Regions from separate parts of the Bradyrhizobium ganzhouense genome, predicted to be linked through region 3. Evidence: predicted binding sites of a transcription regulator. Region 3 holds the regulator's gene; each other region holds the start of a gene.
The links. Region 3 encodes PhoB, which activates phosphate uptake and scavenging genes when phosphate is short. Its sites were predicted from a motif close to TGTCATNNANCTGTCAT; they were not measured.
Positions count from the first base shown of each region.

Region 1: the regulator PhoB is predicted to act here: its motif matches at 3,931-3,947, upstream of ACLFLU_RS35655 (NAD-glutamate dehydrogenase).
Region 2: the regulator PhoB is predicted to act here: its motif matches at 2,716-2,732, upstream of ACLFLU_RS26375 (OprO/OprP family phosphate-selective porin).
Region 4: the regulator PhoB is predicted to act here: its motif matches at 2,221-2,237, upstream of phnC (phosphonate ABC transporter ATP-binding protein).

Region 1 covers NZ_CP181318.1:7,666,593-7,672,316, forward strand. Annotated here, with positions in the region: gene ACLFLU_RS35640 (UPF0182 family protein) at 1-2,554, opposite strand, end outside; gene ACLFLU_RS35645 (aminoacyl-tRNA deacylase) at 2,761-3,231, shown strand; gene ACLFLU_RS35650 (CBS domain-containing protein) at 3,465-3,884, shown strand; gene ACLFLU_RS35655 (NAD-glutamate dehydrogenase) at 4,017-5,724, shown strand, end outside.
Region 2 covers NZ_CP181318.1:5,727,029-5,732,752, reverse strand. Annotated here, with positions in the region: gene ACLFLU_RS26380 (zinc-binding alcohol dehydrogenase family protein) at 1-868, opposite strand, end outside; gene ACLFLU_RS26375 (OprO/OprP family phosphate-selective porin) at 1,033-2,652, opposite strand; gene ACLFLU_RS26370 (DegQ family serine endoprotease) at 2,980-4,383, shown strand; gene ACLFLU_RS26365 (replication-associated recombination protein A) at 4,380-5,711, shown strand.
Region 3 covers NZ_CP181318.1:822,604-828,327, forward strand. Annotated here, with positions in the region: gene pstB (phosphate ABC transporter ATP-binding protein PstB) at 1-499, shown strand, start outside; gene phoU (phosphate signaling complex protein PhoU) at 511-1,227, shown strand; gene phoB (phosphate regulon transcriptional regulator PhoB) at 1,250-1,957, shown strand; gene ACLFLU_RS03800 (GcrA family cell cycle regulator) at 2,061-2,570, opposite strand; gene ACLFLU_RS03805 (aspartate aminotransferase family protein) at 3,024-4,226, shown strand; gene argF (ornithine carbamoyltransferase) at 4,226-5,149, shown strand; gene ACLFLU_RS03815 (Hsp33 family molecular chaperone) at 5,387-5,724, shown strand, end outside.
Region 4 covers NZ_CP181318.1:8,364,788-8,370,511, reverse strand. Annotated here, with positions in the region: gene ACLFLU_RS38955 (DUF1045 domain-containing protein) at 1-238, opposite strand, end outside; gene ACLFLU_RS38950 (alpha-D-ribose 1-methylphosphonate 5-triphosphate diphosphatase) at 257-1,450, opposite strand; gene ACLFLU_RS38945 (chloramphenicol acetyltransferase) at 1,447-2,106, opposite strand; gene phnC (phosphonate ABC transporter ATP-binding protein) at 2,281-3,090, shown strand; gene phnD (phosphonate ABC transporter substrate-binding protein) at 3,166-4,095, shown strand; gene phnE (phosphonate ABC transporter, permease protein PhnE) at 4,180-5,064, shown strand; gene phnE (phosphonate ABC transporter, permease protein PhnE) at 5,061-5,724, shown strand, end outside.

The DNA of each region.
Region 1 (5,724 bases), 2.1 Mb from region 3:
CGGCGAGCGTTTCCTTCATCACGACGCGCTCACCATAAGCTGCGATCACGCGCTTCAGCTCCGGCAGGTGCCCATGCTCCGCCCGCAAATAGAGTGGCGATACATAAAGAATCGAGTTGTCGATCGGGATCACAAGCAAATTCGCGCCGCGGATCACCCGCGAGCCCATCTGATTCCATAGCGTGAGCTGTTGCGAGATCTCGGTCGTCTGATTGATCCGCGCCTCGATCTGGAACGGCCCATAGACGAGCTTGTCCTTGGGGAACTCGTAGACGATCAGTTTGCCGTAGTCGGGCGCGTCGCAGCGCGCGGCGAGCCACGCGATCATGTTGTCGCGGCGGCTCGGCACCATGGGAAGCATGAGGAAGAACTCGGCCTGCGGTTCGCCGGGTAATCGCATGATGATGTAATAGGGGGTCATCGTCGAGATGCCGTCGCCACCCGGCTGACGCGGAAATTGCCAGAGATCCTCGCGGTTGTAGAAAACGTCGGCCGCCTCCATGTGGTAGGCTTGGTACAGTCGGGCCTGAATCAAGAACAGGTCTTCCGGATAGCGAATGTGCTTCCGCAAGTCCGGTGGCATCGTCGTGAACGGCTTGAACAGGCTCGGAAAGATGCGCTGGTAGGTCGCCGCAATCGCGTCGCCGGGATCAATCAGGTAGAAGTCGACAGTCCCGTTATACGCATCAACGACAACCTTCACCGAATTGCGAATGTAGTTGAGATCGAGACCTTGTGCGAACTCTGCATACGGGAAATAGGAGCTCGTCGTGTAGGCGTCCTGCATCCAGAACATGCGCCCACTGCTGACGACCAGATAAGGATCATGATCGAGCCTGAGGAACGGAGCGATCGTGCTCACCCGCTCCTGGATTTTGCGGCGGATCATGATCCGGCTGTCGATCGTAATGTAGTCTGAAAGAACCAGGTTCGGGTCGTTGAAATAGTATGCAAACAGCGTTCTGGTGGCCATTCCCCCGATCGGGATGCCGCCGGCGCCGCCATAGGCCGCATAGACGTTCTCTTTCCCCTTCGGATAATCGAACTCCGGCGTGCTGCCCTTGACGATGACGTAGTCGTCGGTCTGCTCGCCGAAGTAGATGCGCGGCTCGTCGATCCTGGGGCCGGCGTCTGCGACAGGAGGAATATTCCGCAGATAGAACAACGGCAGTCCCTCGGCACTCTTGCGTGTGACCGGGCTCATCACCGCGCCATTGCCGTGGGTGAACAGCACGTGGCGGTTGACCCAGGTCTGGGCATTCGGCGGCAGCAGGGAGGACCGCAGTTCGCGGGCCGAGAGCATCACGCTCTGGTAGGAGCCATCGAGCCAGTAACGATCGACGTCGAGGTCATGGAATTTGTAGTAGGTGCGGATTTCCTGCAATTGCGCGTAGGTATCCGACAGCGGCAGCCAGTCCCACAGCCTGATATTTTCAATTGTCGCCTTGTTGGCTTCGAGCGCCTCGGGGGTCAGCTTCTGCTCAGCGGTAAACGGCTTGGCTGCGATCTGATCGAGATTGTATGCCTGCCGGGTAAGCGCGATGTTGTGTTCGATGTAGGGCTTCTCCAGCTCCAGCTCGCTTGGTTTGACGAAGAACTGCCGGAATAGCCCAGGGACGACGCTGGACAGCACGAACGTGCCGACGCCGACGAGCACGATCGCCACGGCCGGAAGCCGGTAGGTGCAAACCCGGACGTTCGCCCAGGCGGCAAGCGCCGCGATGATCGAAAGTCCGATCATCAGCCACAACGCCGGCAGCCCCACATGCACGTCGGTGTAACTTGCGCCGACGACGACGCTATTGTCGCCGTAGAGCAGGAGATAGCGGTCCAGAACGTAGGACCAGGCTTTGACCGCGAAGAGAAAACCAAGCAGAGCGGAACCATGAGCGATCGCTGTCGGCGAAATCGATCGGCCGTAAGCGTCGTATTCGATGTCGCCGTGCACCCAGTAGATCGCCGCGGCGAAAAGCCCGTTCAGAACGAGCGCGAGCATCATCCAGTTCTTGATGAGGATATAGGCGGGCAGTGAGAAGAGGTAGAAGCCGATGTCCTTGTTGTACAGCGGATCGTCTGCGCCGTAGGGCACCTGATAGACAAATCGCAGGAAGACGCTCCAGTTGCCGGCTTCGGCCGCCGCAACAAGAAGAGCGAGCAAAGCTGCACCGCCTGCGACCAACCGGGGCCACGGCGGTCGATCGCGCACAAACGCAAGCAGATCCGGCGGCGCGTTGCCCGCGGCGCTCCACGGCGGAGCGGCGACAGGCTGCATCGACCGCCGTCGGGCAAAGTGCAGTGCGAGCCATCCGTTCAACCAAAGGATGGCGGTGGTTGCCGTCCAGACTGCAAGAAAGATGACGGCTTCGGCGCCGATTGTTGTCCAAAAAACCTGTAGATAACCGATCGAGGAGAACCACAGCCAGTCGACCAGGAAGTCGCTCGCCAGCGCGAGCAGGATGAGGCAGGTCCCGATGACGACGGCCGCAACGGTGAGCCCGACCAAGGCACTTTGCCTTGGTACCTTGCGTCCGGGTCCGGTGATCCCGATCGTCATGGTTTCATTATAGCGGAAATGAGAGACGCCCGTCGCTCGATTTCGCGGTCGGGCGCGCCACCCTGAAAAAAATTGCGAACCCGTATATAATTGCGGATGGAAGACCTATGTTGGGTCTATAGTCAGGCAGCCGCCCATCCTACGGCGAGAGTCTGCGGGGAAGACCTCACGGTGGACGGTTTGCATTTTGCGCCGGAGGTCACGTCATGGCCATTGCTCCCACGCTCCAGAAGTACCTAGCCGCCGAGAACATCCAATACGAGGTGGTCCCGCACGAACTCAGCATGACATCCACTCGCACGGCTGAGGCATGCCATATCTCGGGCGATCGCCTCGCCAAGGGCGTCGTGTTGCGGCGCGACGGCGAATTCATGCTGGCTATCTTGCCCGCATCGCATCACCTCCGCCTGTCGGACCTGAGGACAAGTCTCGGCGACAATGTCCTCATGGCCAATGAAACCGAGATCAATCGGCTGTTCAGCGACTGTGCACACGGTGCAGTTCCTGCCGTTGGCAAATGCTACGGGCTGGATATCATCGTCGACGACAGCATCGAGGCACAGCCGGACATCTATATGGAAGCCGGCGATCACGAGACGCTGCTTCATATGGGTCACGCGCAGTTTGCGCGCCTGACGGCCAACGCACCACACGGGCGCTTTAGCGCGCACGACTGAGGATTTTGCGCACCACTTGCCTTTGCGATCCTGGGCGGGAACCTTGGCCGCGAAGCCGCTGTTAAATTGTTCAGGAGGGTTGCGGCGACAGAGTCGGCGTGTGTCTGGTCGGATCGCCAGGGAATGATGCTTTCTCCTGCGACCTCGCACCCGATCGGTAGTACAGTTCAGAAAATGGGGGGCGCTGCTGCATTGCATCAATGCACCTGAAACCCAGGAACGGAGGCTCCGCCATGAAAGTCAAAGACGTGATGCACAAGGGTGTCGACTGGGTCAGCCCCGACACCCCACTCACCGAGCTTGCCAAATTGATGCGGGCGCATGACATCGGCTGCATTCCAGTTGGCGAGGATGACAAACTGGTCGGGATGGTGACCGACCGCGATATCGTCTGCAAAGGGCTCGCGAGCCACAGCTTCGATGCCGGCCGCGCGACGGCGCGCGATGTGATGACTGACGGTATCCATTGCTGCCGGGAGGACGATGATCTCGCAAAAGCGATGCATCATATGGAGAAGCTGCAGATCCGCAGGCTGCCGGTGATCAACAAGAGCAAGCGGATGGTCGGCATCATCAGTCTGGGTGACGTCAGCCGTTCCGCGTCCGGTGATATGCTGACCGAGACCGTCAGGAGTATTTCGGCGCATCACTGAAATACAGCCAGGGCTCGCCGCTCGATCAGGCATTGGGCGGAGCTTGAGCCATGCACTTGTCATGCATCCACCGCGCGGTGCGAAAGCGACGATCGCGACTGCGATCGGACGGCGCGGCAAAGGGAGGACACTATGGCTTGGCGTGACGACAAAGCCCGTTCAACCCTGATCCGGGATGCAGCGGGAAGCGTGCAGCCAGGCAGGGCTCCCCGGACATTTGCCGAGCTCCTGTTCGGCTACACCAATGTCGAGGATCTCGCCAATCACGACGCCGCGTCGCTGGCCTTCCTGGCGGAGCAGGCCTGGGAGCACGTGCAACAGCGCACGGCCGGCAGCGCCGATATCCGCGTCGTCAATCCGATGATGCCGGACGGGCGCGAAATTTCCGTGCTCGAGATTCTCAACGACAATATGCCCTTCCTGTTCGATTCCACGATGGCGGAGCTCACCGAGCAGGGCATCGAAGTCACCCTCGTCGCTCACCCCATCCTCGCGGTGGAGCGCGATGATCAAGGCAAGCTCCTGCGCTTCCACGGTGAAGCGTTACCGGAAGGGGCGCAAGGTGCGCGCGAGAGCCTGATTCACCTCCACATCACCCGCCTGGACGCCGATGCCGATCGCCAGAGGCTGATCGACGGCCTCACGAGGACGTTGAACGACGTCCGCGCCTGCGTCACCGACTGGCGCGCCATGCGCGACCGGGTCGAGCAAGCGATCAAGACGTTCTCGTCCAACCCGCCGCCGCTGCCGATCGACGAGGTCGCGGAAGCCAACCAGTTCCTGCAATGGCTGTGCGCGGACAATTTCACCTTCCTGGGGGTACGCGAATATCGCTTCTCGCCCGACAGCGATGCGTCGGACGACATCACGAGCGGCGAAGGCCTCGGCATCCTCCGCGATCCCGATGCGAAAGTCCTGCGCCGCGGCAACGACATGGTGGTGATGACGTCGGAAATCCGCGAGTTCATGCACGAACCTACTTTGCTCATCGTCATCAAGGCCAACGTCTCCAGCCGCGTTCATCGTCGCATTCGCATGGATTATGTCGGCATCAAGCTCTACACGCCCGACGGCCGGCTGGAGGGCGAATTGCGCGTCGTCGGCCTGTTCACCTCGGGCGCCTATACCCGTTCGGCGCGACAGATCCCTTATGTCCGCCACAAGGTTTCGCGGGTGCTGCAACGTGCCGGCTTCGACCCGAACGGCCATTCCGGCAAGGCGTTCATGCATATTCTCGAAGAATATCCGCGCGACGAACTGTTCCAGATCGACGTCGACACGCTCTACAATTTCGTCATGGAGGTCCTGATCCTCTACGAGCGCCCACGCGTCCGGGCGCTGGCGCGGGTGGACAAGTTCGACCGCTTCGTCTCCATCCTCACCTTCATCCCGCGCGACAAATACGACACCGACGTCCGCACGCGCGTCGGTGCCTTCCTGTCGCAGGTCTACAAGGGGACGCTGTCGGCCTCCTACGTTTCATTCCCTGAAGGGGCGCTGGCGCGCGTCCACTACATCGTCGGGCGCTATGAAGGCAAAACTCCCGTCGTCGAGCGCGCCACGCTCGAAGCCGGGATCAGCGCCATTGCCGCGACCTGGGCTGACAAGCTGAAGGCCGCGCTCACTGACTCCACCGATGGCATGCGGGCGCGCATGCTCGCCAATCGCTATGCCCAGGCCTTTAGCGGCGGCTATACCGAGGTATTCACGGCGGAACAGGCGATCGCCGATATCGCGACCATCGAGAAGCTCACGCCGGCCCGCCCGGTGACGATTTCGGTTCATCGCCTGGAGGAGGACGATCCCAGGCGCTTCGGCCTGAAGGTGTTCTCGGACGCCG
Region 2 (5,724 bases), 4.0 Mb from region 3:
CGTCGAGCAGATGATGCTGCGCGATCATGTCGGGCGTCTGGAACGAGGAGCGCGTGAACATCGATTCCCAGTGCACGGAGATCGCCTTGCCCTTGAATGCGGCAACCGTAAACTCCGCGGGATCGTCGATCAGGCCGAACCGGCCCTGCGGCGCCATGAATTCGGCAATGTTCTTGTAGTGCTGGTCGGTGAAGGTGAGGCTCGCCACGAGCGCGACCGGCGGCAGCTTCAGTTTCTCGATCTGCTCCTTCATCGGCTTGCCGTGATCGATCACGGCATGCGCGCCGAGATCGAGGCACCATTTTTGTGATTCCGGCCGCGTTGCGGTCGCAACCACGGTGAGGCCGGTGAGGCGGCGCGCGAGCTGGATCAGGATCGAGCCGACGCCGCCGGCGCCGCCGGTGATGAGAAGCGTGCGCGGATCGACGCTCTTGCCGGGGACCGCGCCGAGGCGATCGAACAGCAATTCCCAGGCGGTGATGGAGGTGAGGGGAAGGGCGGCGGCCTGCGCGAACGACAGCGACTTCGGCTTGTTGCCGACGATGCGCTCGTCGACCAGGTGGAATTCGGAGTTGGTGCCCGGGCGCAGGATGGAGCCCGCGTAGAATACTTCGTCGCCTGGCTTGAACAGCGTGACCTCGGGGCCGACCGCATCGACCACGCCGGCCGCGTCATAGCCCAAAATCTTGGTCTCGCCTTCGGGCGGGGCGGCGCGCTTGCGCACCTTGTAATCGACCGGGTTGGCCGAGATCGCCTTCACCGCGACACGGATGTCGCGTCCCTTGGGCTCGGGCTTGGTGGTCTCGAAATCGATCAGCGCGTCCTGATCTTCGATCGGAAGCGATTTTTTGTAGCCGACGGCCTTCATGGCTTGTCTCCATCAGATGGCGTATTCGCGTGCCGCTCTAACTGTCGCCCCGGCTCCTATTTGGCAAGTACTGCAAATTCGGGGATATAGTACCCGTTTGGATACTATTGCGCCGGAAGCGGCCCGTGCCGCTCCCGGCGCTTTTCTTCAGACAGGACGTCAGATCAGAACGCGACCTGCGTACGCATCGCGACCGCATTGAACGTCGAGCCCGTATTCACCGCGGAGACGGCGCTCGCCTGCTTGGAGATGTCGCCATGCAGATAGTCGAGCATGAAGCGGACATTGTTGTTGACGTACCAGTTCAGCGCGGCGGTGTAGATGGTCTGGCGTCCACCCGCGATGCCAGCTGCAGTTGCGAGCTGATCGTTCAGGTTCATCGTGCTCACGCGTCCGGCGATTTCCCAGGCACCCCAGCCGCCGCCGGCGAGTGAGAAGGGATTGGCCGGCTTGACGCCGCCATACGAGGCGCTCGCCGCATTGTAGGCACGGCTCTCACCGGTCAGCACGTAGCCGACCTGCGCGTAGCCGCCATCGAATTTCAGGCTCGACGCGCCGAGCGGCGGCAGGCCGGTATTGGCAGTGCGGTCGACGTTGAACCAGTAATATTCGCCTTGCGCGATGAACGAGCCATAGGTCGCCGCCGCCTCGACGCCGTAGACCTGCGCCCCGGAGACGTTGGCAATCGCGCCGGTCGAGATCAGCGTCGTCGGATCGATCCGCAACTCGGGCCGGTCGTTGAGCGTGAGCGTCTGCGCCTGCGTCACCAGATTGCGCGGCGGCTGGATCAGCCATTCCGCGTCGGCACCGATATGAACCGAGTAGCCGTTGCCGCTGATCGGGTTGCCGGCGACGCGAACGACCGCGCCGTATTGCTCGCTGGTGCCGGGCGGAGAGACGCTGGACGCAGAGTGGATCTGGCCTGTGGTCGGTCCGGTGACATAGGCACCCATCCAGAGCTGGTCATTCCACCAGCGGGTGCCGACGGCCGAGCGGAAGTCACTGGCTGCGATGTTTTGCGCGATGATGCCGGCCGACGCACGTTCCATGAACATGATGTCGTTGGAGCTGGTGGCTTCGTCGAGCGTCCAGGGGATGTCCATGACGCCGGCTTCGATCGCCATCTTGCCGCCGAACGGCTTGAGACCGGTGTAGCTGAGATAGGCATTCTCGATGCCCGACGTCCCGCCGCCCGGCAGGAAGCCGACAGGGGTGGCGCCGGCCGCGCCGGTGCCGCCAAACCCGTCAGCCGTGCCGCCGAAGTCGTAGATCAGGGCGTAATTCCAGTCGCCGAAGAACTTGCCGACGACGCCGATACGCGCACGGCGGACGTTCTCACCACTGTCGAGCTGCTGAGGCGACGTCGCTGCCGTGTTGGGACGATAATTGTAACCGCCGACGTCCCAGTGCACGCGGCTCGTGATGGCGACGCAATTCTGCTCGTCTGCGGTGCAGATGGTCGGCCGGTTGTTCGGCATCGTCACCACGACGCCGGATGGCGCGACCGGTCCCTTGACCGGGATGGCCGCATTGGCATTGGCGACCACGGCCTTCGCCTCCGAGCGCGCTTCGGCCTTCGCTTCAGCCCTGGTCTTTGCCGCGGCCGCCGTGTTCGCGGCGGTTTGGTTCTGGAGCTTGTCCAGCTTCTGCTCCAGCATCTTCAGCTGCTGTTTCAGGAGCGCGATCTCCTGATCGCTGTTGCCTGCTGATTGTGCCTGGGCCTGCGAGGCCGCCAGCACACCGGCGAGACCAATCGCCGCGGCTGTCATTCTTGTCCTGCTCACGTCACCACTCCATCGGTTAGACCAACTTCCCCAAGTCGTAACGGGAGAGCCTAGAAACGGTTGATGACTGTCCCGCGACGGCGCGCCGCGGCTGCAACGGTTCCACCTGATGCAAATTCGTCGCAGCCGAATCCGCCAACGGGCAGCATGCAAGATGACGCGCATCATGCCAATGTGCGGCGCCTCCCAGATTGTCATTTTGCACGGGGAGCTGGCATGTCGGACACACCGGCAAGGGGTCGATAGGGGCTCGAATATTGCCGCCCGGCGCCCTTCTATTGGCTGGCGAAGGCGCCTATATTCCGACGTCTTTTCCAAGAGGTAGGAATGTTTCGAGCGAATCGGACCGCCATCGTCACGGCATTGTGCATAGCCTTTTCGGCCCACTTCAATCCGGCTGCGGCACAGGACCGTCGTGTCCCGTCGTCACCGGCCGAGTTGCGGCTGTCCTACGCGCCGATCGTGCAGCGGGTGCAGCCGGCGGTTGTCAACGTCTATGCCGCCAAGGTGGTGCAGAACCGCAATCCGCTGCTGGACGACCCGATCTTCCGCCGTTTCTTCGGCGGCGGCCAGCAGCAGGAGCAGGTGCAGCGGTCGCTCGGTTCGGGCGTGATCGTCGATTCTTCCGGGCTCGTCGTCACCAACGTCCATGTCATCGAGGGCGCCGACCAGGTGAAGGTGTCGCTGTCGGACAAGCGCGAGTTCGAGGCCGAGATCGTGCTGAAGGACTCCCGCAGCGATCTCGCGGTGCTGCGCCTGAAGGATACCAAGGAGAAATTTCCGGCGCTCGAATTCACCAATTCGGATGAGCTGATGGTGGGCGACGTCGTGATGGCGATCGGCAACCCCTTCGGCGTCGGCCAGACCGTGACCCACGGCATCATCTCGGCGCTCGCCCGCACACAGGTCGGCATCACCGACTACCAGTTCTTCATCCAGACCGATGCTGCGATCAATCCCGGCAATTCCGGCGGCGCGCTGGTCGACATGAACGGCCGGCTCGCCGGCATCAACACCGCGATCTACTCGCGCTCCGGCGGCTCGCAGGGCATCGGCTTTGCTATCCCGGCTAATATGGTGCGCGTCGTCGTCGCTTCCGCCAAGAGCGGCGGCACGGCGGTGAAGCGGCCATGGCTGGGCGCGAAGCTGCAGGCGGTGACGCCGGAGATCGCCGAGAGCCTCGGTCTGCGCTCGCCGACCGGCGCGCTGGTCGCGAGCGTCGTTCCCAACGGTCCCGCGGCCAAGGCCGGGTTGAAATCATCCGACCTCATCACGGGGATCGACGGCCAGGCCGTGGACGATCCCAACGCGTTCGACTACCGCTTCGCCACCCGTCCGATCGGCGGCACGGCGCAGATCGACGTGCAGCGCGGCGGCAAGCCGCTCAAGCTGGCGATCGCGCTCGAGACCGCGCCGGATACCGGCCGCAACGAGCTCGTCCTCACCGCGCGCTCGCCGTTCCAGGGCGCGAAGGTCTCGACCATCACGCCTGCGGTGGCCGATGAGCTGCATCTCGATGCCGATACCGAAGGCGTCGTGATCACCGATCTCGGCAGCGACAGCGCGGCCGCTCAGGTCGGCTTCCAGAAGGGCGACATCATTCTGGCCGTCAACAACCAGAAGATCGGCAAGACCGGCGACCTCGAGAAGGCGGCCGCCGTAAGCCAGCGGCTGTGGCGCATCACGCTGGTGCGTGGCGGCCAGCAGATCAACGTCACGCTGGGCGGATGAGTCCGAAGCGACCACAGGAGACGCCAACTCTCTTTGCCGCGGCGGGGCTCGATCACGAAGCCCCGCATCCGCTGCCGGACCGGCTGCGGCCGCGCGCGCTCTCGGAGGTCGTCGGCCAGGATCACATCCTCGGCCCCGACGGCGCGCTGACGCGCATGCTGGAGACGCGCACGCTCGGTTCGCTGGTCTTTTGGGGGCCGCCCGGCACCGGCAAGACCACGGTGGCGCGGCTGCTGGCGGATGCGACCGACCTGCATTTCGAGCAGATCTCCGCGGTGTTCTCCGGCGTCGCCGATCTCAAGAAGGCCTTTGACGCCGCGCGGGCCCGCCGCGAGATGGGCAAGGGCACGCTGCTGTTCGTCGACGAGGTGCATCGCTTCAACCGCGCCCAGCAGGATTCGTTTCTGCCGGTGATGGAAGACGGCACCGTCGTGATGGTCGGCGCCACCACCGAAAACCCGTCCTTCGAGCTCAACGCGGCGCTTCTGTCCCGCGCGCGCGTCCTGGTGTTTCGCTCGCTCGATGCCGCCGCGATCGAAAAACTGTTCGCGCATGCCGAGGAGGTCGAGGGCCGCAAGCTACCGCTCGATGAAGAGGCGCGCGCTGTGCTGGTGCGCATGGCCGATGGTGACGGCCGTGCGTCGTTGACACTTGCCGAAGAGGTCTGGCGTTCGGCGCGGGCGGACGAGATTTTCAACGCCGCGCAGTTGCAGGACATCCTGCAACGCCGCGCGCCGATCTACGACAAATCGGCCGACGGCCATTACAATCTGATCTCGGCGCTGCATAAGTCGGTGCGCGGCTCCGATCCGGACGCAGCGCTGTATTACCTCGCGCGCATGCTGGACGCCGGCGAAGATCCGCTGTTCCTGGCGCGTCGTGTCGTGCGCATGGCGGTCGAGGACATCGGCCTTGCCGATCCGCAGGCGCTCGTCATCGCCAATGCCGCCAAGGACGCCTTTGACTTCCTCGGCCATCCCGAGGGCGAGCTCGCGATCGCGCAGGCCGTGGTCTATCTCGCCACCGCGCCGAAATCGAATGCGGTCTACACGGCCTTCAAGGCGGCAATGCAGGTCGCCAAACAAGCCGGCTCGCTGCTGCCGCCCAAGCACATCCTGAACTCGCCGACCAAGCTGATGAAGTCGGAGGGCTATGGTGCTGCCTACGAGTACGACCACGATACCCCCGATGCGTTCTCCGGCCAGGACTACTTTCCGGAAGCCCTGGGCCGCCAAACCTTCTACGACCCGCCCGAGCGCGGTTTCGAGCGGGAGATCCGCAAGCGGCTGGATTACTGGGCCAAGCTGCGCAAGGAGCGGGGCGGCTGAGGCGAAAATCGCC
Region 3 (5,724 bases):
CGTCGGCATGGTGTTCCAGAAGCCGACGCCGTTCCCGATGACGATCTACGAGAACATCGCCTTCGGCATTCGTCTCTATGAGAAGATCTCGAAGTCCGAGATGGACGACCGTGTCGAGAAGGCGCTGCGCGGCGGCGCGCTGTGGAACGAGGTCAAGGACAAGCTCAATGCCTCCGGCCTGTCGCTCTCCGGTGGCCAGCAGCAGCGCCTCTGCATCGCCCGCACCGTCGCGGTGCGGCCCGAGGTGATCCTGTTCGACGAGCCCTGCTCGGCGCTCGACCCGATCTCGACCGCCAAGGTCGAGGAGCTGATCCAGGAGCTGTCCGAGAACTACACGATCGCGATCGTGACCCATAACATGCAGCAGGCAGCGCGCGTTTCTGACAAGACCGCCTTCATGTATCTCGGCGAGCTGATCGAGTTCGACGACACCAGCAAGATCTTCACGTCGCCGACCGACCGGCGCACGCAGGATTACATCACCGGCCGGTTCGGCTGAGGAGACGGCACATGGGTTCTGAACATACCGCAAAGGCCTTCGACACCGACCTCCAGGAGCTCACGCGCCTGGTCGCCGAGATGGGCGGCATCGCCGAGCGCATGATCGTCGATTCCGTCGACGCGCTGATCCGCCGCGACGTCGCGCTCGGCCAGCGCGTTGTGACCATCGACGCCGAGCTCGATACGCTCCAGAAGAAGATAGAGGAGCGCGCCGTGCTCACCATCGCTCGCCGCCAGCCGATGGCGGTGGATCTGCGCGAGATCGTTGGCGCTATGCGCGTCGCCACCGATCTCGAGAGGATCGGCGACCTCGCCAAGAACATGGGCAAGCGCGTCGCGGCGCTGGAGACGGATTTCCATCCGCTCAAACTGTTCCGCGGCCTCGAGCACATGACCGACCTCGTGCAGCAGCAGGTCAAGTCGGTGCTGGACGCCTATGCCGCGCACGATCTGCCGGCGGCGATGGCGGTATGGAAAGGCGATGAGGAAGTCGACGCCATCTGCACCTCACTGTTCCGCGAGCTCCTCACCTACATGATGGAGGATCCGCGCAACATCTCGTTCTGCATCCATCTGATGTTCTGCGCCAAGAACATCGAGCGGATCGGCGACCACGCCACCAACATCGCCGAGACCGTGTTCTACATGATCGAAGGCCAGGCCATCACCGACAAGCGACCGAAGGGCGACATGACGACCTTCGCCACGACGGTCCCCAATACTTGAATCCTTAAGGAGCGACGACCCCATGGGCGCACGCATTATGGTGGTTGAAGACGAGGAAGCTCTGACCGAGCTGCTTCGCTACAACCTCGAGGGCGACGGCTATGACGTCGAGACGGTGATGCGCGGCGACGATGCCGACACCCGTCTCAAGGAGCACATCCCCGATCTGATCGTGCTCGACTGGATGCTGCCGGGCCTATCCGGCATCGAGCTGTGCCGCCGGCTGCGGGCGCGGTCCGACACCAAGCAGCTGCCGATCATCATGCTCACCGCGCGCGGCGAGGAGAGCGAGCGGGTAAGGGGTCTTGCGACCGGCGCCGACGATTACATCGTCAAGCCGTTCTCGGTGCCCGAGCTGCTGGCCCGCGTGAAGGGCCTGCTGCGGCGCGCAAGCCCCGAACGGCTCGCCACGGTGCTCGCTTTTGGCGACATCGAGCTCGACCGCGAGAAGCGCCGCGTGGCGCGCTCGGGCCGGCCGATCGATCTCGGCCCGACCGAATATCGGCTGCTCGAGTTTTTCCTGGAGCATCCCGGCCGCGTGTTCTCGCGCGAGCAGCTGCTCGACAGCGTCTGGGGCCGCGACATCTATATCGACGAGCGCACCGTCGACGTGCATATCGGCCGCCTGCGCAAGCTGCTCAATCTCGGCCGCGAGCAGGACCCGATCCGCACCGTCCGCGGCGCCGGCTATGCGCTCGACGATCGCTTTGCGAAGGCCGAGCAGGCCTAAGGCTCTTGCCAGCAAGCAAAGTAAAAGCGCGCCGAATGGCGCGCTTTTCTATTCCCCCTACCGTCCCGGCCTTGTGCCGGGACAAGGTTGCTTGAAGCTGAGCTTACCGCGGCGGCTTCGCCGGCGCCCGCCTGCGATCCGCTGCCGGCTGATACGCCACCCGCGAGTGCTGGGCGCAATAGGGCAGGCCGGAGAGCGCCTTGCCGCCGCAGAAGAAGAAATCCGCGCTCGAGGGATCGCCAACCGGCCAGTGGCAGGTCGCCTCGTTCAGTTCGAGCAGCGACAGGCGCTGGCTCATCGGCACCACGTTGTCGTAGGTGACCGGTTCAGCCTCGACCTCGACCTCGAAGGCCTGCGCCAGCGCGGTATTGCCGCGTGCAATGGGCCTGCTCACCCGCATCATGTGCTGCGCGGGACGCGCCTTGCGCGGCCGCGGAGCTGCCGAAGACGGGCTCTTGGCGCGGCCCGACAGGCCGAGCCTGTGCACCTTGCCGATCACGGCGTTGCGGGTGACATTCCCAAGCTCAGCGGCGATCTGGCTGGCCGAAAGTCCGGCCTCCCAGAGCTTTTTTAACTGCTCGACGCGATCGTCGGACCAGGTCAAAACCGTCATTGTAACCTTTCCTTCGCCGCGCGCCCGCCATCCTGGGTTCGCACAACGAATGCCTAAGCCTCGAAAAACCCGTGCCGCCGGAATCCCTTAAGGCTCGCCGGGCGCAGTGAGACGCCCGAACGTTTACGCCGGTACATGAGGACTTTTGGGATCAGAACCGCTGCACGAGATGTCGTATCTGACAAGCCAAACGCTACAATATGGCGTGACTCACGCGCAAGAGTCCGCCGACTCGCTTCCACATGTTCCGTGGCCAAAAACCCGCAAATCTGGCACCGCAAGACTACGGAATCAGAGTTTCGCGAGGCTTTCCGGGCGGCATTGACACCCGTGGTGCCAGGCATAAGATGGTGACGCGTGCCGCCCTTAAAAGGCGGCACGTTTCGTTTTCCGGACCAATGATGCGCTGCGCAACGCACGTTCAGGCCGTCCGAAACATCCAAAGAGACCATCATGACCAACAGCGCAGCGCCGCATTTGCTCCCCGTTTTCGCCAGGGCCGACATCGGCTTCGAGCGCGGCGAAGGCGTCTGGCTCATCGCAACCAATGGCGATCGCTATCTCGATTTCACCTCGGGCGTGGCGGTCAATGCGCTCGGCCATGCCCATCCCGCGCTGGTCAAGGCGCTGCAGGAGCAGGCCACAAAACTCTGGCACATGTCGAACCTGTTCCAGAGCCCGGACGGCGAGAAGCTCGCCGCGCGCCTCTGCAACGAGAGCTTTGCGGACTTCGTGTTCTTCTGTAATTCCGGCGCCGAGGCGCTGGAGGGTGTGATCAAGCTGGTCCGCCATCATCACTTCTCCAAGGGGCATCCGGAGCGCTACCGCATCATCACCTTCGAGGGCGCCTTCCACGGCCGCACGCTGGCGACGCTGGCGGCGACCGGCTCCGCAAAATATCTCGAAGGTTTCGGTCCGCCGATGGACGGTTTCGACCAGATCCCGCATGGCGACATCGAGGCCGTGAAGAAAGCGATCGGTCCGCAGACCGCCGGCATCCTGATCGAGCCGATCCAGGGCGAGGGCGGCGTGCGTTCGGCGCCTCCCGGCTTCCTCAAGGCATTGCGCCAGCTCTGCGATGAGAAGGGCCTGCTGCTCGCCTTCGACGAGGTGCAGACCGGCATGGGCCGCACCGGCGATCTCTTCGCCCATCGGCGCACCGGCGTCACGCCTGACGTGATGTCGCTGGCGAAAGCGCTCGGCGGCGGCTTCCCGATCGGTGCGGTGCTCGCGACCGCGGACGCGGCTTCCGGCATGGGGCCCGGCTCGCACGGCTCGACCTTCGGCGGCAATCCGCTGGCGATCTCGGCTGCGAATGCCGTGCTCGACGTCATGCTCAAGCCCGGCTTCTTCGACCACGTCCAGAGGATGTCGCTGCTGCTCAAGCAGAAGCTCGCTTCCGTGATCGACCGTCATCCCGATATCGTCAGCGAAGTTCGCGGCGAGGGGCTTCTGATCGGCATCAAGGCCGTGGTGCCCTCCGGTGACCTGGTCGCAGCGCTTCGCAACGAAAAACTGCTCACCGTGGGCGCCGGCGACAATGTCGTGCGCTTCCTGCCGCCCTTGATCGTCACCGAAGCCGAGATCGAGGACAGCGTCGGACGGCTCGAACGCGCCTGCACTGCGCTGTCCGGCAACAAGCGGGCGGCAAGCTGATGAGCAAGACGCCAAAGCACTTCCTGGATATCAACGAGCTGCCGCTGTCGGAGCTCAAGAGCATGCTCTCGGCCTCCTCCGCCATGAAGGCGAAGCAGAAGGCGCATCAGCCGGTCAAGCCGCTCGAAGGCAAGACGCTGGCGATGATCTTCGAGCGCCCGTCGACCCGCACGCGCGTCTCGTTCGATGTCGCCATGCGCCAGCTCGGCGGCGAGCCGATCATGCTCACCGGTGCCGAGATGCAGCTCGGCCGCGGCGAGACCATTGCCGATACCGCGCGTGTGCTGTCGCGCTATGTCGACGCCATCATGATCCGCATCCTCAATCATGAGGCCCTGCTGGAGCTCGCGGCGAACGCGACCGTGCCCGTGATCAACGGCCTGACGCGGCGCTCGCATCCCTGCCAGGTGATGGCCGACCTCCTGACCTATGAAGAGCATCGCGGCCCGATCGAAGGTCGCACCGTGGCCTGGACCGGCGACGACAACAATGTGCTGGCGTCCTGGGCTCATGCCGCCGAGCGCTTCAAATTCAAGCTCAATGTCGCAACCCCGCCGGAGCTCGCCCCGAAGAAGGTGATGCGCGATTTCATCAAGGCCACCGGTGCGCCGATCGTGCTCGGCACCGATCCCGAGGCCGCCGTGAAGGGTGCCGATTGCGTCGTCACCGACACCTGGGTGTCGATGGGCGACAAGGAAGGCGAGCACCGCCACAACGTGCTCAAGCCCTACCAGGTCAATTCGAAGCTGATGTCGCTGGCCAAGCCCGACGCGCTGTTCATGCACTGTCTGCCCGCCCATCGCGGCGAGGAGGTCACCGACGAGGTGATCGACGGTCCGCAATCGGTCGTGTTCGACGAGGCCGAAAACCGCCTGCATGCGCAGAAGGGCATTTTGGCCTGGTGTTTTGACGCGGTGAAGTAAGGCACGCGTGGTGTTAATCGTCGTCCTGGCGAAAGCCAGGACCCATTACCACCCAACCGTAGTTTGGCGAAGATCGGCAATTGCGATCTCGCGCCACAACTCCTCCCTGGGGTTATGGGTTCTGGCTTTCGCCGGGACGACACTGAGTTTGTCGTGCGTGCGTACGATCCATTCTGCATTCCGGATGCGCCCCTGCGCCCCCTTCCATTTTCACCCTCCGACCCCAGATAAAGCGCCATGGTTTCCCAATCCCCTGACATGAAAACCGGGCCAGAGGGCCCGGTTCGCGCGCCATCCGCGGTTCCGATCGATGACGCCGTGCTGCCCTACGAGGTCGACGCGCTCGATGTGCGCGGGCGGCTGGTTCGGCTCGGCCCCGCGCTCGACGAGATCCTGACCAAGCACGATTATCCCGCGCCCGTCGGCAAGCTGCTCGGTGAGGCCATCGTGCTGACGACGCTGCTCGGCTCGGCGCTGAAATTCGAGGGCCGATTCATCCTGCAGGCACAGACCGACGGGCCGGTGTCGTTTCTGGTGGTTGACTATCAGGCGCCGGATCGCCTGCGCGCCTATGC
Region 4 (5,724 bases), 1.4 Mb from region 3:
GGGCCTCGGTCTTGCCTGATACCAGCGCCATCGGCGCCTTCAGCGTGCCGTGAAAGCCGTATTTGCGGGGATCGGCGGTGATGTCGCGCCAGTCCGGCGCGATATGCAGAGCGCCTTGCGGAAACGAAACCTCGTCGCCCGCATAGGCATCATAGCCGAGCAACTCCGCGCCGAAGCGCGACAGCGCGTTGTCGGCGCCGGCGGCAAAATAGATCGCGTAGCGGGGAAAGCCTGTCATCGCCTGAGCATAACCAATTTATGCCGCGACGACAGTCTTGCGCGGTGTCGCCGCAGCGACGAGCAGCCGCGTCGCATCGGTGAGATGCACGAGCTTGCCGGCAGCGATCACCGCGACCAGTCGCGGACGCTGCGGCGCGCTGTCGTCGACCAGCAGGATGTCGGCGCGACGGCTAGCGGCGAGCATGCCGCGATCGGTCAGGCCTGTGGCTTGCGCCGGTGCCGAAGAGATCAGCTTCCAGGCCTCGTTAAGCGGCAGCACGCCGTCTGCGGCAAGGCGGAAGGCCGCGAGCAGCGGCGCCGGATAGTAATAGTCGGATGCCAGCACCGAGCAGAGCCCCTTCGCGATCATGTCGGAGGCCTTGGTCCAGCCGGTGTGGCTGCCGCCGCGCAGGACGTTCGGCGCGCCGTAGACGATGGCGTCGCCATGATCTGCGGCTTCGCGCGCCGTCTCCTCGTTGACCGGAAATTCGGCGAGCGTCACGCCAAGGCTGCGAAAGTCCCGGCGCATCGCCGGGGTCGCATCGTCATGCGAGAGCATCCGCACCGCGGCCGCGCGAGCCGCTGCAGCAAGCCGGGTGATCGAAGCCGGAACGTCGGCGGCGCGCGACACGATGTGTGCGACGAGCCTGTCGAACTCCTCGCTCGACAGGCCGGTGCGTTCCACCATGCGGTTACGCTTCCGCGGATTGGAGATGTCGGCAACGACCCCGTCCATGTGGTCGTTGAAGGCGATCAGGTCGACGCGGCCCTCGGCGAGCCACTGGCCGATCTCCGCCTCGGCATCAAGATTGTAGGTCTCGTGTCGCAGGTGGAAGCGGGTGTCGGCGGCGAATTGCGGACGCTGCCGCTCGATCGCCTCGAGCAGACGCCTTGCATTGTCGCCGCTGCGCAGGCCTGGCTCCCACGACCAGGTCGTGGCGTGGAACACCGTGGTGATGCCGTTGCTGATGACCTGGCGATCGGTGTCGGCCAGCGCGACGTCGATCGGGAAATCGACGCCGGCGCGCGGCATCATCTGCCGCTCGAAGGCATCGCCGTGCAGATCGACGATGCCGGGCAGCACCAGCAGGTTGCGCGCATCGATCGCCAGCCGCGCGCGGCCGCGAGATGCGTCGATCTGCGCGATGTCGGTTCCCGATACTGCAAGGGAGGTTTCGGCGAACTCGGAGCCGATCAGGGCCCGGCCACCCTCGATGAAAATGTCTGTCACGCGACCGCGCTTCGTTTGCTGGAGAAGGAATTTGCCCCTGCTTCGTATGTCGTCAGGAAATCTTCAATCGCGAGCTTGCGGAAATTGGGCAGTGCTTCACGCAATTTGTCGTGATCCCAGTCCCACCATGCCAGCCTGGCAAGCCGTCCGGCAACCTCTTCCGAGAACCGGCGCCGCACGATGCGCGCCGGATTGCCGGCGACGATGGTGTAGGCCGGCACGTCCTTGGTGACGATGGCGCCGGCCGCAATCACCGCGCCGGTGCCGATATTGCGGCCCGGCAGCACGACCGCGCCATGGCCGATCCAGACGTCATGGCCGATATGGACGTGATGTTGGCGCCGCCAGTCGAAGAAATCGGTGTCGTCACTCTCGCCGGGGAAGTAGGCGCTGGAGCGATAGGTGAAATGCGCCTGCGTCGCGCGGTGCATCGGATGGTTGCCGGGATTGATCCGCGTCATCGCCGCGATCGAGCAGAACTTTCCGATGGTCGTGTAGGTGATCTGCGCGTCGTTCACGACGTAGGAGTAATCACCCATCCTCACGTCATGGAGAATCGTACGCGCGCCGACCTCGGTATAGGCGCCGAGCGCCACTTCGTGCAGCTTCGCCGAGGGATCGATGGTCGGTTCGACCGAAAGCACCTTGGCAGCCATGTTTGATCCGATCGTTCGAGGGCGGGCGTACCTCTTCGAGCGGTCAGATGACGATATCATGACGCTGCGACGACAGGGGACGAGGTGTGTTGCATCGCCGCACTGCACCGCGTGTGTCACACAAGTGTCAAACGCCGGCGTTAGCGGTGGGTCCCAGCTACTCTGGAGCCCTGCATGCTGGTGGTTGAAGGTCTGACGTGCCGCTTCGGCGCAAAAGCCGCGGTGGACGACGCTTCGTTTCAAATCTCCCCCGGCGGCTTCGTCGGTGTGATCGGGCGCTCCGGTGCCGGCAAGTCGACCATGCTGCGCATGATCAATCGTCTTGCGACGCCGACGCAGGGCCGCATCCTGTTCGACGGCCTCGACGTCACCGCGCTGCGCGGCAAGGAGCTGCGGCAGTGGCGGGCGCGATCGGCGATGATCTTCCAGCAGTTCAACCTGGTCGGCCGGCTCGACGTGCTGACCAACGTGCTGATGGGACGCCTTGCAAAGATGCCGGCCTGGCGCTCGCTGTCGCAGACCTGGCCCGAGCAGGACAAGGCGCTGGCGATGTCGGCGCTGGAACAGTTCGACATCGCTTCGCTCGCCGCCCAGCGCGCCGACCAGCTCTCCGGCGGCCAGCAGCAGCGCGTCGCGATCGCCCGGGCGCTGGTGCAGCAGCCCGACATCATCCTCGCCGACGAGCCGATCGCCTCGCTCGATCCGCGCAACACTAAAATCGTCATGGATGCGCTTCTGCGCATCAACAAGCATTTTGGCATCACCGTGCTCTGCAATCTGCATTCGCTCGATCTGGCGCGCAGCTATTGTGATCGCCTGATCGGCATGGCGCAGGGCCGCGTGGTGTTCGACGGCGCGCCGTCCGCACTGACCGACCTCGTCGCGCGTGAGCTCTACGATCTCGAAGCCGCCGACGTCATGGGCGGTACGCCTGCTCCGGCACCCGAGGGTGTTCCGGCACTCGGTACGGCCGCGGCGGCTTGATCCGCGCCGCATCTGTCATTGCCAGTCTTTGGCCAGTTTTTGCGTCAACCGAACCCAACCGATGAAGAGGGTATCATGATCACTCGCAGATTAGTTCTCGCCGGCGCCGCCGCGCTCACCTTTGCCGGATCCGCTTCCGCCGAAGACTGGAAGACGAAATATCCGGAGATCACCTTCGCCGTGATCCCGGCCGAGAACGGCTCGGGCGTCACCGAGCGCTACGGTCCTTTCGTCAACTACCTGTCGAAGGAGCTTGGCATCAAGGTGACGCTCCGCGTCGCCAACGACTACGCCGCGGTCATCGAAGGTCAGCGCGCCGGCAACATCCATATCGGCTACTACGGCCCGGCCTCGTTCGCCCGCGCCCGCTTGACCGGCGTCAAGACCGACGCCTTCGTGATCGACGTCAATGCCGACGGATCGAAGGGCTATTACTCGGTGTTCTACGTGCTGGCGAAGTCGCCGTACCAGAAGATCGAAGACCTCAAGGGCAAGAATCTCGGGCTGGTCGATCCGAACTCGACCTCCGGCAACAACATGCCCCGCTTCAAGCTGAACGCGATGGGCATCGATCCCGACGCCTACTTCTCCAAGGTCGTCTTCACCGGCAGCCACGAGAATGCCGTGCTGGCGCTGGCCCAGGGCACCGTCGACGTTGCCGCCAACTGGTGGAACGCCGACGACGATTCCAACCTGACCCGCATGCTCAACAAGGGCATGGTGAAGTCGACCGACGGCACCGTGATGAAGAAGGAAGACTTCCGCATCATCGTGAAGTCCGACCTCATCATCAACTCGCCCTACGCCTATCTCAGCGATCTGCCTGACGACATGAAGGCCGCCATCAAGAAGGCCTTCCTTGACGCGGCGCAGAAGGACCCCGAGGCGTTCAAGAAGCTCTCCGACGGCAAGAACAAGCCCTGGGAGGCGATCGGCAATGACGATTACAACAAGACCATCGAGCTGATTAAGTTCGTCGACAATCTGCGTAAGAAGGCGTCCTGATCTCGTCGGGACGACGTACTGGAGCCGGGTCGACGGACCCGGCTCTTTTCTTGATGGATCAGTTTTGATGGATCTCTGCCTTCGATGACGATTGCGGTTTCGATCCTTCCCGAGCAGCAGCTCGCCGTCCTGAACGCCGCCTATCGCAAGGCGGTTGCGCGCAAGCGTCTGCGCGTGCTGGCAGGGCTGACTCTATTCGCGGCCGCGCTGATCGTGGCCTCGATCGGCGCCGAGGTGAACTTACGCACCTTCTTCACCTATTTCGGCAACTTCGTCAGCTATTTCAACCGCATCCTCACCCTCGACAACGGCCAGCGGGTGTGGACCGATTTTGGCGAATGGTTCTGGGGCTGGCACAAATGGCTCAAGCTGCTCGGCGAGACGCTGCTGATCAGCTATGTCGGCACGCTGACCGGGGCCGTCCTTGCGTTCCTGCTCAATTTCTTCGCGGCTGAAAACACCTCGCCTGCTCCCTGGCTGCGCTTCACGGTGCGGCGCCTGCTGGAATTCGCCCGCACGGTGCCCGGCATCGTCTTTGCTCTGATCTTCGTCATTGCGTTCGGCCTCGGGCCGATGGCGGGCGTGCTTGCGATCGCGATCCACTCCACCGGCGCGCTCGGCAAACTGTTCTCGGAGATCGTCGAGAATGCCGACATGAAGCCGGTCGAGGGCATCCGCTCCACCGGCGCGAGCTGGATCTCCTGCATGCGCTTTGCGATCCTGCCGCAGGTCTCGGCCGGCTATGCCAGCTACGCGCTGCTGCGCTTCGAGATCAATGTGCGCGAAGCCTCGGTGATGGGCTTCGTCGGCGCCGGCGGCATCGGGCAGGAGCTGATCGTCGCCATCCGCAAGTTCTACTATTCCGACGTCAGCGCGATCCTCGTGACCATCATCATCACCGTCTTCCTGATCGACATCACGACTGGCTGGGTGCGCGGCCGCCTGTTCGGCAAGGAGGCGCGGTCATGAGCAGGCCGCAAGACGTCGACACCGCGCAGATCCGCGCGCGTTATCCCGATGTGTTCAACCGGCCGGCGTCGGCGCGCCTGGCGACGCCATTGATGCTCGTCGCCGCATTTGCGATCTTCGTGTTCGGTCTGGTCGATCTCGACTTCTCGCCGTCGCGCTTCGTCGCGGGGCTGAGCCAGCTCGGCTGGATCAGCATGATGATGATCCCGCCCGATCCCGGTTCGTCGCTACCGCTTTATCTCAAGGCGCTGGGCGAGACGCTGTCGATCGCGCTGCTCGGCACCACGCTGGCCGCACTGTTCGCGCTGCCGGTCAGCCTGCTTGCGGCGCGCAATGTGGTGCCGAACATCGTCCGCTTTCCCATCCGTCGGTTCCTCGATTCGATCCGCGGCGTCGACACGCTGATCTGGGCGCTGGTGTGGATCAACGTGGTCGGCCTCGGCCCGTTTGCCGGCGTGCTCGCCATCGCCGTGTCGGATTTCGGCGCGTTCGGCAAGCTGTTCTCGGAGGCGATCGAAGGCGCCGACCAGAAGCAGGTCGAGGGCATCCGTGCTTCCGGCGGCAGCGCGCTGCACGAGATCCGTTTCGGCCTGATGCCGCAGGTGCTGCCTGTGATCGCGGGGCAGGTGCTGTATTTCATCGAATCGAACACGCGATCGG